3 regions of the Brevibacillus antibioticus genome follow, and region 2 is predicted to be linked to each of the others. Evidence: riboswitches for the same ligand, from Rfam matches in the RefSeq annotation. Region 2 holds a riboswitch; each other region holds the start of a gene.

Region 1 (5,025 bases), 530 kb from region 2:
AGAGAATGTGCAGCAGGTTATCAGAAAAATGAGACGAAGGTGAAACTTTTTTGCACTTTCTGCGTGGTAAGGGATGAAGGGGTGTGAACGGCTTGGGAAAGTAGGTCTGGAGGATGTGTACCAGCTGCATGTAAACGATATTTACCGCTATCTTTTCCGGCTGACACGAGATGAGAGGCTGGCAGAGGATCTGACACAGGAAACCTTTTGTCGCGCCTACTCTTCCTTGGATGACTACCGTGGGGAAAAAGTACGACCTTGGCTGTTCAAGGTGGCCTATCACGCTTTCGTAGACGGTTATCGCAGGAAGACGAAACACCGGTTTGCGTTTGTGGAAGTCCTGCCAGAGCGACGTGATCATGCAGCGGTTGATCCGGCAGAGCATGTCGTAAACAAGGAGCTGTGGGAAGTGGCCCATGACTATTTGGAGAGACTTCCAGAAAAGCAGAGACAGGTCATTTTGTTGTCTGCCATGCAGTTTTCCTACGCGGAAATGGCAGAGGTACTCGGGATCGAGCTGGCAGACGTCAAGCGTTCCTTGTTTCGGGGGAGACAAAAGATGCGGCAGTTGTGGAGGGAGGAAAGCTGATGATGAACAAGGATGAGAATCATCGCGAGCAAAGGCTGCTTGCTTATTTGCGTGGGGAAATGGCGGAAGAAGATTCGAAACAATTCGAGGAGGAAATAGCCGCTGACGAGGAATACGCACAGCGGTTGGAGAGGCTTTTGCTGGGGGAAGAAACGGGAGAGGACAACGCGAAGATAAAACAGCCTGAAACGCTGTCGGCTGAAAAACAGCGCGCGATTGTTCGCCGGGGGAAATGGAAAAATCGGTTGAGCAACGCTGGATTCACCATAGTGCTTCCCTTTTTGACCGGAGTTGTGTTGCTGATTCTGAATGGCTGGGTAGGGTCGCTGATGCATGAGGATCTGTTCCGCGTTGCGAAGTCGATGGTCAATTTTACTCAACCCGGTGTTAGTGTAGGCGGGAGTGGCTCGCAGGTGGGATTGCTATACGGCAATATCAGCATGGAGCTTCGCGAGAGAGTCGGGTCGGAAGAAAAGAACGCTGGCCGCTTTGAAAGTACAAATGTGTTGTGGAACGTAAATGCCGGGCCGAAATGGACGAATGGAGTCAGGGAGCAAAAGCTGTATTTCCGTTATCCGACTGAGGGAGAAAAGGAGGGTACGATGTTTCTCACTTCACCTGCCTGGACAACGATGGAAAAGCTACCTGAGGGGACCGTTTCTCAGCTCGCGATTTCCTTCGATCACTTCCTGACGTATGAGGAGTACTATGAACTGGTTTCCCGCCATGTTACCTCTTCGGGACAAGATACGGTTTGGTTTGCGGTAGACACAGGGGTGGAGCGCAAGCAAGCAGAAGGTGAGGGGGGCAAACGGTTTCTCGGTCCCGGGTACGTATGGGGGTTTGCTCAGCATGAACTGGATTACGGAAGTGCACCCATTCAGGTAAATGGGGAAGAAGACAGAAGAATGGCTGCCTATTTGGAGGAGATGAAGTACTTATCTGAGCAGGAAGATCTGGCTAGCGATATCGGCAGATCCTTGCTATTTCGTAGGGATCTACAGATAGCGGAGCGATATAGCTATATGCAGGAAAAGGGAGTACGCATCTACGGCGCCGTCCTCACCGGACCTACGAAAGAACTGCTGAAGCTCAAGGCCGAAAAGTCGATAACAGCGGCGTTATTAGGCAAGGTAGACTGGTGGAATTGGGAGAGACCTGCGGCATCGGGAACACATTATACCTACTAGTAGCACGGTGCGAATTTTTGCACAAAAGAGTGTTGACATCGTGGAATCGTTGGTTGTATGATTCAAACTAAATCAAAAACCGAATACGTTTTGGATACCTTATCCAGAGAAGGTGGAGGGACTGGCCCGATGATACCCGGCAACCGACATGACGCCATTCAGACGCGGGAAAGCGACTGATTGACAGGCGACATGCACGGTGCTAATTCCTGCAGAAACAAAAGTGGTCTGGAAGATAAGGGGGACATCAACACGGTTCTTACACGTGACGACAGCGACCTCTTTTCTTCGGGAAAAGAGGTCTTTTTATTGCTCCAGGACACAAACAAAACAGGTAGAGATAGAGAAAAAATACGTAGAGGGGAGTTTTGGAATCATGGCATATCGTGCATTGACTGAACAGGAAGCAGTGGAGTACGTAAAAGGAATACCGGGTCTTTTTAGCGAAGGAGCAGAGTTGACCAGTCGCGAAATCGGGGATGGGAACCTCAATCTGGTTTTTGACATTCAGGAGCCAGCAACCGGTAAGAGCGTCATTGTCAAGCAAGCACTGCCTTTTGCCCGCGTCGTGGGAGAATCTTGGCCGCTTACGATTGATCGTGCACGTATCGAGAGCGAGGCACTCCGCATTCAGCACAAATACGTTCCAGACCTGGTGCCACAGGTGTATCATTTCGATGGGGAACTTGCGTTGACCGTTATGGAAAACGTCGGGGACCACATCATCATGCGCAAAGGTCTGATCGAAGGAAAACGATACCCGCTATTCGCGAAGCAAATTGGCCGTTTTCTCGCGCAAACCTTGTTTTTTACATCCGATCTGGGCGCGCATCCGTACGATAAAAAATCGCTAGTCGGAACATTCATAAATCCAGAATTGTGCAAAATAACAGAAGACCTCGTCTTTACCGATCCGTATGAAAATGCGCCTACCAACGACTTCAACCCGTTGATCCGCCGTGAAGTCGAGGCGATCTGGAACAACAGGCCGCTGAAGCTGGAAATCGCCAAGCTGAAATACGATTTCCTTACACGCTCGGAAGCGCTCCTTCATGGTGACTTGCATACTGGAAGTATTTTCATCACGGAAACCAGCCTGAAAGCAATCGATCCGGAGTTCGCTTACTACGGTCCGATCGGTTTTGACATTGGGGCGGTCATTGCCAATCTGCTGCTCAACTACGCAGGACAGCACGGTTTGCAAAAAGATCAAGGAGAACGGGAAACGTACCGCGAATACTTACTGGAAACGGTCGAGGATGTCTGGAATGAATTCGTTTCGCAATTCGTTCAGCTCTGGCATAAGCAAGCCAAAGAGCGTAGCGCCCATGTCGAAGGACTATGGCAAGGCTACGTGAAGCGCTTGATTCAGGATACAGCAGGCTATGCCGGATGCAAAATCCTGCGTCGTGTCATCGGCTTGGCAGGTGTAGCGGACCTGAATGCCATTGAAGACGACCAGACTCGCGCAGAAGCAGAGCGTCTGGCTCTCTCGATTGGAGAGGCGCTGATTCTTGGTCGCGGCGGCATCGACGAATCGACAGATATTACGGACATCGTACGCACTGTGACCGAACGTTACTATCAGGAGGCTACGACAGTATGACAACCAGCACCCAATTGGCACCCGTTACATGGGAGAATGACGCATTGGTCTTGCTTGACCAGACGCGTCTGCCAGTAGAAACGATCTATTTGAACTTGACCACCTCCGAGCAAGTATGGGGTTCCATCCGACGCTTGGAAGTACGTGGCGCACCAGCGATTGGCATGGCGGCGGCTTACGGGCTCTACCTGGGCATTCGTGGCAGTGAAGCGAGTAACTACGATGAGTTTTGGCAGGAACTGAACCAGCAGGCAGACTACCTGGGCTCTTCCCGTCCGACAGCGGTGAATCTGTTCTGGGCGTTGGATCGTATCAAGGCTCGTGTTGAAAAAGAAAGCGGTGCGTCGATTGCCAATTTGAAGGCGGCAGTGCTCGATGAAGCACTGGCGATACAAAAGGAAGACGCTGAAGTATGCCGGACCATCGGAGAGCATTTGCTCACTCTGTTGCATGACGGTATGGGAATTCTCACGCACTGTAATCCAGGGGCATTGGCTACAGCAGCGTACGGTACGGCTACCGCTCCCTTTTATTTGGCAAAGGAACGCGGCTGGAACCTGAAGGTGTACGCGGACGAAACTCGTCCTGTCCTGCAAGGTGCTCGTCTTACTGCATTCGAATTGCAGCAAGCAGGAATTGATGTCACGCTGATCTGCGACAACATGGCGGCGATGGTCATGTCCCAAGGGAAAGTAGAGGCTGTCATCGTGGGTACAGACCGCGTAGCGGCGAATGGCGATGTCGCCAACAAAATCGGCACGTATGGGGTAGCGGTATTGGCAAAAGCTCACGGCATTCCTTTTTACGTGGCAGCTCCCTTGTCCTCCGTCGATCTGGAGACACCGACAGGCGCAGATATTCCGATTGAAGAGCGTCCAGCTGAGGAAATTACCCACGGCTTGGGCAAACAGGTAGCTCCAGACGATATCAAGGTGTACAATCCTGCGTTCGATGTAACGCCTGCGAAGTACATTACTGCGATCGTTACGGAGACAGGCATTTTCAAGCCGGAAGAGATCGGCAACAGCAAAAAATAAAAGAATCGTTTATAAGCGTTCGCCCTGTTGTTGCAGGCGGGCGCTTTTTGCTCATTTTGGTGTTTTCCAGTAAAATATCCAATAAAAGGGGAGATTCGTATGCAAACGATTCAACGGATAGCCATCAATGAAGATACGTACTTGAAACAATTAGAATTAGCCGATGCTGAGGAGTTATTTTTGCTTACGGATTCAAACCGCAAGAATCTTATGGAGTGGCTGCCATGGCTGAATTATACGAAGAAGGTAGAGGATTCTCGCCAATTCATCCAAGCGACGATCCAGCAGTACAACGATAATCGCGGCATCAACTACGGCATTTGGTACCAAGGGCGTCTGGCTGGAACAGTCGGCGTACATACGGTGGATTGGATCAATAAAAAAACGTCCATCGGCTATTGGCTGGGTGCGCAATTTCAGGGCAAGGGCCTGATGACAGAAGCAGTGGCGACGTACTTGGACGTGTTGATCTTCGGGTCATGGGATTTGGAAAAAGTAACGATTCAGGCTGCTACGGAAAACGACAAGAGCAGATCGATCCCGGAACGATTAGGGTTTCAACTGGAAGGGATACTGCGCCGGAATGAATTCCTTTATGATCAT
Region 2 (5,025 bases):
AGCTATATCAAATATTTGGGTTTTACTCGTTTCTACGGTTTCAATCGTCCGCTTGATCACCCCGTCCAGCACGCTGATGTCTATCGCTTTGTTCATGATTGCTCTCCTTCAAACTCATTTTTAGCCTTCGTGAACAACTGTTGGAGGTGCTCTTCTTCTACATTTCGCAGACCCACGTCATTGCGTGGAATGGCAAACGGATCTGTTCCCTGTTTTACGAATCCACGATTGGATGTAAACACATAGTGGTAGCCAGCTTGACGAGCTGTATCCAGTACGATTGGACTTGTGTAACCAAATGGCAACGAGATGACGTCGATCTCTTGCTTCATCCATTCACTTAAGCTCACGCGAGATATACTGAAATCCACATAGAGGCGGTCCCTGTACTCTTTCTCGTCCTCTAAACGCTGCAAGTCCTTCAGATAGACTGGCGCTGTTTCTGGGCCAAGATCGCCCCACTCATTTCGTTCTTCTTCTTCATGCAAACTGTACGTATGGGACCCGATCTTAACCAGTCCCGAACGAATCATTTCGTTAACTTGTTGACGCGTAAGTGGTGGCGTCATATTCTCCCGTTTTCGGTCAGCTACATCTCTTAAGCGCCCCGCAATCGCGAAGTTCACTGAAGGGTAGCCGTATGTACGTAAGATCGGAAATGCTTCTTTGTAGTAGCTCTCATACCCATCGTCAAACGTAATCAAAACAGCATTCTCAGTCGGTAAGGTACCCGTCTCCATAAATCGCTGGAACTCCTCCAACGAAATCGGATTCAGGTCGTTATCATGCAAAAATTTCATGTGTCGGTCAAATTGATCAGGAGCTATGACATACCGCTGATTCGATTGATCGGTGACATGATGGTACGTCAAAACAACAACCTGATTGGTATACCACTTTTTCGTTTGAACCGTTGCTTCTTCCGTTGTTGTGACGTTTGGCTCAGCATTTTTTGTCTCACTTATGCTTATAGACGTATCCACTTGGGGAAAAGGTTGCACTTCTTGTTTATTCTTTTTTTCCAGAAAAGATTCGCCTAACAACCCAATAGCCACTACAAAAAACAAAAAAGTAAGAAACACGATCAGGAAGAGCCTTCTCTTCGGCAAAAAAACCCCTCCTCTACTTCCTCACTAGGAGATTCGACATAGTCCTACAAATTCCTGTGCAACAATTGATCCAATAATTGGATGACTCTGCTCCTAAAACGAAAAAGAGCCCAGTAGCAACACCAGGCTCTTTTTATGTCGTTCATGAATATTAGAGTTGAGCAGCCTCTTGCTTCAGGATTTCTGCCTTGTCTGTTTGCTCCCAAGGAACATTCAGGTCATTGCGTCCGAAGTGGCCATATGCAGCTGTTTGTTTGTAGATAGGACGACGCAGGTCGAGCTGCTTGATGATACCAGCAGGACGCAGGTCAAAGTGTTTGCGAACCAATTTCACTAGATCTTCTTCGGAAACGGTACCTGTACCGAATGTATCTACCGCGATAGAAACTGGTTGTGCTACACCAATTGCGTAAGCAACTTGCACTTCGCATTTGTCTGCGAGACCAGCAGCCACGATGTTTTTCGCTACATAACGAGCTGCGTAAGCACCGGAACGGTCAACTTTAGTTGGATCTTTACCGGAGAACGCACCGCCGCCATGACGAGCATAACCGCCGTAAGTATCTACGATGATTTTGCGGCCAGTCAAGCCAGCATCCCCTTGTGGTCCGCCAATTACGAAACGGCCAGTTGGGTTGATGAAGTATTTGGTTTCAGCGTCCAACAGTTCAGCTGGAACAACTGGTTTGATTACGTGTTCAACCAGATCTTGCTTGATTTGCTCCAATGTTGTTTCAGGAGCATGTTGCGTAGAAATAACAATTGTATCAATACGAACTGGTTTGTCGCCATCGTACTCAACCGTTACTTGTGTTTTTCCGTCAGGACGGAGGTAAGCAAGTGTTCCGTTTTTACGTACTTCAGTCAAACGACGAGCCAACTGGTGAGACATGCTGATCGGCAGTGGCATCAGCTCAGGTGTTTCATTGCAAGCAAAACCAAACATCAAACCTTGGTCACCAGCACCAATTGCTTCGATCTCAGCGTCAGTCATTTTGCCTTCGCGTGCTTCTAATGCTTGGTCTACACCAAGTGCAATGTCAGCGGACTGCTCGCCAATTGCAGTAATAACACCGCAAGTGTCAGCGTCAAAACCGAATTTCGCACGGTCATAACCGATTTCACGAATGGTTTCACGAACGAGCTTTTGGATATCCACATAAGTGTTTGTAGTGATTTCACCTGCTACGAGAACCAGACCAGTAGTTACGGAAGTTTCGCAAGCTACGCGAGCGTTTGGATCTTTGGACAGGATCGCATCCAAGATGGAGTCGGAAATTTGGTCACAAATTTTATCCGGATGTCCTTCGGTTACAGATTCGGATGTAAACAGACGACGACCTTTTTGCAAAGCCATGAGAAAATACCTCCTTTGACCTCATACAAATAGTGTGGTAGCCGAGTCAGGATTTTATCTACGTAAACGCAAATAAAAAACCTTTTCCGTTTTTTAGGAGGAAAAGGTTTGAGCGTTTTTTGCTTCCTTCATCCTCTTATCGGCCAGAACAGATATCCGTTCTGCTGGTTAGCACCGCTCAAGATCGGTTGCCGGGCTTCATAGGGCCAGTCCCTCCGCCTGCTCTGGATAAGAGTATCCATTACGGATAATAGAATAATTGTTTTTTTCAGAGATGTCAATAGGAAAAATTTTACTTATAGTTGATACGCTTTGGAAAGTACCACCACTACCTCGGCGCGAGTTGCCCTTCCATTTGGTTTAAAGGAAGAACCATAGCCACTGAGCCACTTTCTAGATGTCAAAGCCTCAATAGCAGGAGAAGCCCAATGACTCGTTGGCACATCCTGATAATTTGAGCTACCACGGTTATACATCAAAACATCACGTGCCCGTGCGATCATTACCGCCATCTCTGCGCGCGATATCGGCTGATCCGGCTTCATTTCATTCTTCGGGTACCCTTGCAAAATTCCCAATTGATAGGCTACACCTAGATTGTGATACGCCCAGTGCCGCTTTTGCATATCCCGGAAGGTCGTCTTCCCAGTGTAGGTAGGCGCTACCTTAGATCCGGTCGCACGCATCGATTTAAGCAACATCGTCGCAAACTCTGCACGAGTCACTGCCTGATTCGGTTTGAACGACGCGTCATCAAATCCATTCACAATACCGCGAGAGCTAAGTCTGACGATCTCTTGGCGCGCCCAGTGGTTCGAAATATCGCGATAGCCCGCTATCAATTTCTGCTGCGTCACCGTGAGCCGGTACGATTCATATTTGAACGCAGTACCACTATTAAGACGTACATAATATTTTCCTGGTTGCAAACGCAAACCGATAATATCGTTCCCTTGCTTTGACAGCTCCGCTACCTCATTCGTCGAAGCAAGCGCATAGTCCATGTTTTGATCTCTGTAGAGCGCGAAACGAAAGCCGCTATCGACAGGAATGTACGGCGCTCGGAACGTCACATACGATTCATTATTCACAGTAAATTGGAACCAGTCGGAATCAGTAGCTATCGGTATCGTGCCTGACATCATTGTCCCACCGCTTAACGGAGACGCTTTTTGATAGGTGTCATTTGGCTCATTAAAATCTTTCTTTACCGGCGTGTATCCTAGATCCAGCTGATATTCGCCATTCACCGCATTGCGATTGTACTCACTCACACGGATGTAATACTTGCCTGGTGACACTTCTTTTTGGACGCGCTCTGTCGGATTGTCTATATTTCCGTTATCGTAGATAGGGTCCCAGACAACCACCTTTTTTCCGAGCTCTTGTTTACCGATACTCAGCAATAGATCGACACGCTTGTTATCAGGACTAACGGAGACATCCAAATGCCCGTATTCACGAACATAGTAGGAAAACCAATCCTGATCCCCTTCATCGTGAAAATTGCCTGTTACACTGATTTCGTTACCTACGAGCGGCCTTGCCGTCTCTTGCGTATCATTCGGTTCGTTACGGTCTGGATTGATGGTAAACTTACTCGTCAGCACATAGGTAAAAGAGTTGTTGACCCCTCCGTTACGCATTAAACGGATATTCATTCTTCCTGCCTTGACCGGAACCGTTATCGTATCCCCATTCCCGATGTACTGCGTAATCGGCTGACGATTCTCTGGGTAAAAGGTAGCTGCCATCGCTGAAGAAATACCTGAAGTTACTGTCGCTGTAAAGCTGACCTTCCCATCGTACGGGATGTCCATCTTCAGCCAGTCTACCGTGTCTTTTGGCCCCAAATTCCCACGTATCTGTGACTCGATCGGGAACGCTTTGGCTGAGTACGTCTGATTATTCGGCTCTAAAAAGTCATAGGATAAGGGCGTTCGAACTGCCTTGTCGACATTTAACAACCCGTATCCCGTTTTTCGGTCCCACCCCTTTTCCCCTAAATCCGTAGCCGTTTGATAAAGCAATTGTCTTACATCAAATGGACTCAGTTTGGGATAACGGGCTAGTATGAGCGCCGCTGCACCTGCTACTTGTGGTGCCGCTGCCGAAGTACCACTAAAAGAACCATATTTCCCCCCAAGCTTGGTCGTATAAACATTGAAACCAGGAGCTACCAGGTTCAGTTCAGGCCCTGTATTGCTTTGATACAGCACTTCATTGTTACTCCTTACAGCCCCTACCGCTACTACCGTGGGATAAGCAGCCGGATAAGCCACACGGCTACTCTCATTGCCACTAGCTGCAATCAGGACAGCTCCGCTTCTTTCCGCTCGTTGCACAGCATCCGCCAGTTCCTTGGTATAGGCCATACTGCTTAGAGACATGACGATGACTTTGGCTCCCCGGTCCAAGGCGGTATGGATGCCCTTTGTAAGAATCTCCTTCTCGGTTTTTCCGTTTTTGGCCAAAATTTTAATCGGCAAAATCTTGGCATTCCACAAGACACCCGATACACCAATACTGTTATTTCCGCTAGCAGCCAGTACACCAGTT
Region 3 (5,025 bases), 280 kb from region 2:
GGCGAGCTCAGTCTTCCCTGCCCCAACCAGACCGACGACGCCCACGATCTCTCCCGTGCGAACCCGCAAGTCGACTCCTTGTACTTTGCCGCCCGCCACACCTGACGCCTCAAAAATCGTTTCGCCAATCGGCACTGCAAGCTTCGGGAACTCCTCGTCGAAGCTTTTGCCCAGCATGTTCGCGATCACTTCATCCATATTCGTAGCCGCCGTCTCTGTGGTCACGACATGCTGTCCATCGCGCATAATGGTGATCCGATCACAGATTTCAAAGATTTCCGGCAACCTGTGGGAGATATAAATGATCCCGACTCCGGCTTTTTTCAACTGTGCAATGATTTGAAACAGCCGCTCGCTCTCCTTCGTGCTCAACGGTGCTGTCGGTTCATCGAAAATGACGTACTTCGCCTTTTGAACGGTAGCGCGTGCAATCAAAATCAATTGCTTTTCCGACAGCGTACATTCTTCGACGAGCATCCTCACCGGAATGGAGAAGCCGAGGTTTTTTAAAATCTGCTCTGATTGGTTGTACAAGCTCTGCCAGTTGATCAGTCCCTTGGTTTTCGCCTGGACGAGCTGGCCCGCCAATATGTTTTCAGCAACGCTCAAATACGGGATCAAGGCGGTGTCCACTTCCTGATATACACATTGAATGCCCTGTGCATTGGCGTCCTGCGGAGATTGAATCGACACGGCCTGTCCATCGATGGTGATCGTACCGCCATCTGCCTGATACGCTCCCGTGAGGATTTTCATCAGGGTACTCTTTCCCGCACCATTGGCACCGAGCAGTGCGTGGACCTCTCCCGCGCGCACCTCAAAATCGACGGATCGCAGGGCTGGAACCCCAGAGAACTGCTTCGCCATCCCTTTCATCTGCAATGTGGACATGTTTCACACCTCCTGTTTACCTGCGTGTTCCAACCTCTATAAGGAAAAATCCCGTTGACGGATACAGATCAACGGGAAAAGCCAGTTTGGTTCTTACTTGCCCCACTCTTTTACGTATTGGGACAAGTCGCCCATCGTTACTTTTTTATCCTTCGGCAGGTCTTCCTGTTTCACCAGCACTGGATTCAGCTTCACGTTGTCTGGCACTTGCTCGCCTTTGATTTTTTGGAACACGGTTTGGGCATGAATGCGTCCGATATTGGATGGGTCTACTGCTGCCGTCGCTGTCCACGGAGAGTTTTCCGCCTGGATCATTTGCAGATCCTCATCGCTCAAATCGATGGCGTATACTTTGATTTCCGTACGACCTGCTTGCTGGATAGCACGTGTCGCCCCTTTGGCAAATTCATCCCAAGCCGCCCATACTGCTGTGATGTCACCTTTGTTGGGATACTTTTTCAAGATCGCTTCCATCTGCGTTTGTGTATCGAGTGCCGTATTGTTGGTAGCAGAACCGAAGGCAGCAATCTCTTTCAAGTCTGGGTATTTCTTCTGGAAAGCTTCATACGTGACTTGGCGTTTTTCCATCGGCGCAAAGCCAGCAACCCAGATTTTTACGATGTTGCCTTTGCCATTTGTATCTGCTGCCAGCTTCTCCAGGCTCAGCTCTGCCAATTTGTTATCATCCTGCGCCACAACTGGCACACCCGGAATGTTGATGTCTGTATCAAACAGGACAACCGGGATTTTTTTATCCACGGCCTTTTGTGTGCCCTGCTGCAACGCTTCCGCCGTACCATGGTCGATCAGAATACCATCAAACTTTTGGTTCACAGCCGCGTCGAGGTTGGACGCCATTTTTGCCAGATCGGTATCTGCATTGAATACGGTCAACTCGCCGCCGTTTTTCTCCACCTCTGTCTTCACGCCATTGATGTATTGTGCGGAGAACGTCCCTACGTTTTGACGCATGATCAGTGCGATTCTCTTCGCCTTCTCTCCCGAAGCACCGCCGCTTGTGCTGCCGGTTCCCGTTGTTGCCCCGCTGCCGCATGCCGTCACAAGAACAGATGCTGCCAAAACAAGTGATGTGATCAGACCAAGTTTCTTTTTCATTGAGAAGCTCCCCCTCTTTTTTACGAAACTTTCGAGAAATGCAAAAAATCCTCTTTCACAGAAAAAGAGGACAAAAATCGACAAGATTCTCGCCTCTTATCTGTCAGGTATTCTACCTGGTGGAGTTAGCACCTTGGCTCGAAAGAACGCATTCTCTCGTGCTAGGTTGCCGGGCTTCATAGGGCCATTCCCTCAGCCTTCTCTTGATAAGAGTAGTTTCTATTTTCGAAACGTTTGTATAAGTATATACAGAATATAATCCGGCAATTACCTATCTGTCAACTAGGTTTACCAAAAGAATTTTCTTGATAAATATTCCAGCTACTTCTATAACATCAAGAGGGATTTTGTTGTGTCTTGTCGAATTATCGTAGATTGATACAAGCCTAGCAAATATTTGCAATGGGGATGCTACATGAGTCTATTAAAAGAAGTCATTCTTCAATTGTTTTTCGCCATTATCCCGTTTGTGTTTTTCAACATTTATTACCGTGACAAAATGAGGAACTACAGCCGTTCCTTTATTGTCATCACCAGCTCAGCCTGCATGTTTCTCGCGATGACCTTCGCGCCGAGTGTCACGACTGGCATGTTTTTTGACATCCGACATGTCATCATTCTTTTCGGACTGGTTTATGGCGGAATTGAGATTGCCTTGCTCCTTCTGATTGAAGCCTTGCTTTATCGGTACTACCTAGGTGGCGAAGGAACATGGGTCGCCATGCTGATTCTTATAGTCAATTTTGTCTTCTCACTCTTTTTGTATCGACACTACAAAGCCAGTTATCGGAAAACACTGTATCTTTTTATGACGAGTGCGATTTTTTCTACGGTTGCTTTAGGGACTACTTATTACTTTTTTCCCACGTACGTAACTCAACACCTCGTTTACTACACCATAGTGATTCCTATTCAAAACTTTTTCGGCCTCTGGTTATTAATGTCGCTTTTCAGTAAATGTGTTTCGGATAAGGAGCTGTTTATTCGCCACGCGCAAAACGAAAAAATCCAGACGATGAGCCATGTTGCTGCATCGCTCGCACACGAGGTTCGCAATCCGCTGACAGCAGTCAAAGGGTTCTTGAAATTAATACAGGAATGTCCGGAAAATTTGGTAAAGGTCGATCAATACATCGGCATCAGTCTCGATGAAATCCAACGGACAGAAGCTATTTTGACCGAGTACCTTGCGATTTCTAAGCCGCTCAAGGAACGGCATGAGATCATTAATGTGAGCGAGCATCTGCAAGCCATCCGCGAGGTGATGCTCCCCTTTGCCAATATGCATAACGTGGAGCTTACACTGCAAGACTTTGAGAGACCTGTGACGATCAAGGCCAATTCAGACGAGTTCAAGCAAGTGCTGGTGAATTTCATCAAAAATGCCATCGAGGCGTGTTCGGATATTTCGGACGGAAAAGTCTCCCTGGACTTGCTCATCGAGCGAAACAAAGCCCTGTTGGTCATCAAGGATAACGGCGTCGGCATGGATGCAGGACAGATCAGCCGCCTCGGAACGATTTACTTTTCTACGAAAACAACTGGGACCGGTCTTGGATTGACGTATTCCTATCATGTCATTCATGCGATTGGTGGAACGGTCAAAGTATCAAGCAAACCACGAGTAGGAACCAAGTTCACCATTATGCTCCCGTATAAGGCACAGTAACTTCTTGCAGGTTTTGCAGAGGGACTGTGCCTTTTTCCATTCGATCGCTAATGATGCAACGGGGGTACTTGTGGTTCTTTTTCGTTTTTTAAGGAGAACTGCAATTCATTTTGGCGATTGATTGTTGCGAGAAAGACTTGTTCGGACGCGATCCCCTTTTTCTTCAATTCGTGCACAAGCCATTGCTCGTCCCGTTTCCGGTATGACAGCACATCCGGATAAATCTTGCCTTCCACAACGACAGGCAACGACATTCCCGCAGAATTAGTCTGGACGCTTAAATCCTGTTTCGTTACGAACTGCTGCTCTACTTTTTTGAGCACAGTCAACCGACCGTTCGCCTCGATAATGGCCAAATCAATTTCTGCCAGGTCAAAAATGTCTTTTTCGCGAAGCATATGGAGGACATTATCGAGCGAATAGCGGATTTTTTTTAGGTTTTTGACGTGAAAAGTCCCGTTGTAGAAAATGACGGTCGGCTCAAATGTAACCATTCTGCCAAACCAGCGAAAGACAATGGACAACTGCGATACGACCCGTTGCAAGATGCCCAATGTCACAATCGCTACTGCAATCGAAATATGCCGGACATCTGGCTCTGCAATGTCAGCCCCTGCCACTGAGCCCAAAGTAATAATGATGATAAAGTCAAAAACCGGCAGCTCCCCAATCGAGCGCTTGCCCATGAATAAAGTGATGATCAGTAATAAAGGAATAATCGTACATACGCGCCCGATGACGATCATGGTTTCTCCGAATCCTTCCACGTTTGTCCCTCCCTCACGCTTTACTATGCAATTTCTGGGAAGGCATTATGCAAAACAAAACACCAGGAGCCTCCCCCTGGTGTCTCTCATTATTGGAGTGGCAGCCATTCTCCTGTAATAGCATCCACATCCCCATTGCTTTTCAGTATTTCTGCCGAATAGACCAAGACTGGTTGCTCTTGAATCTTATTGTAATTGTTATCAAGCGGGAATACATAGCGAGGACTAAGCGGATGATGTTGGAGATAAACCTGCACTGCCTCTCCCGCTGAAATCACCTTGGCCACATCTGCGAAGCTCTCCTGCTCATGAGGGAATGTCAAATTCACCCCGATAATTTCTCCTGTCTGCCCGTCAATCGTTACTTTATAATACTGATCCGGCACCATTACGCCGTTTATTTCTCGGACAAAGTTCAATTCAACCTGTCTGCCCATCACATAAATTTGCTCCTTCATCCGAACAGTCTTCACCCGTGAATCCAAATACGGCTCCAAAAACAAGATCGCTCGCTCCTGCAATTCTGCGATGGTAAGTGTCGGATCACCTTCTCGCAGCTCCGGATAAGATATCTTGAACGCT

What was found. Region 2 has a riboswitch for S-adenosylmethionine ahead of metK (methionine adenosyltransferase). Riboswitches for the same ligand answer to the same signal wherever they lie in the genome.
Region 1: linked by a shared signal. The riboswitch ahead of mtnK (S-methyl-5-thioribose kinase) and the one ahead of metK (methionine adenosyltransferase) in region 2 are both predicted to bind S-adenosylmethionine.
Region 3: linked by a shared signal. The riboswitch ahead of E8L90_RS27255 (sugar ABC transporter substrate-binding protein) and the one ahead of metK (methionine adenosyltransferase) in region 2 are both predicted to bind S-adenosylmethionine.

Annotation. Positions count from the first base shown of each region.
Region 1 is NZ_SZNK01000001.1:5,920,216-5,925,240, forward strand. It holds gene E8L90_RS28440 (sigma-70 family RNA polymerase sigma factor) at 74-589, shown strand; gene E8L90_RS28445 (anti-sigma factor) at 589-1,779, shown strand; SAM riboswitch class I at 1,876-2,021, shown strand; gene mtnK (S-methyl-5-thioribose kinase) at 2,156-3,385, shown strand; gene mtnA (S-methyl-5-thioribose-1-phosphate isomerase) at 3,382-4,422, shown strand; gene E8L90_RS28460 (GNAT family N-acetyltransferase) at 4,522-5,025, shown strand, end outside.
Region 2 is NZ_SZNK01000001.1:5,394,738-5,399,762, reverse strand. It holds gene E8L90_RS26070 (sensor histidine kinase) at 1-96, opposite strand, end outside; gene E8L90_RS26065 (polysaccharide deacetylase family protein) at 93-1,109, opposite strand; gene metK (methionine adenosyltransferase) at 1,261-2,466, opposite strand; SAM riboswitch class I at 2,600-2,701, opposite strand; gene E8L90_RS26055 (S8 family peptidase) at 2,763-5,025, opposite strand, start outside.
Region 3 is NZ_SZNK01000001.1:5,677,458-5,682,482, reverse strand. It holds gene E8L90_RS27260 (sugar ABC transporter ATP-binding protein) at 1-891, opposite strand, end outside; gene E8L90_RS27255 (sugar ABC transporter substrate-binding protein) at 985-2,007, opposite strand; SAM riboswitch class I at 2,101-2,220, opposite strand; gene E8L90_RS27250 (ATP-binding protein) at 2,423-3,676, shown strand; gene E8L90_RS27245 (DUF421 domain-containing protein) at 3,724-4,443, opposite strand; gene E8L90_RS27240 (hypothetical protein) at 4,533-5,025, opposite strand, start outside.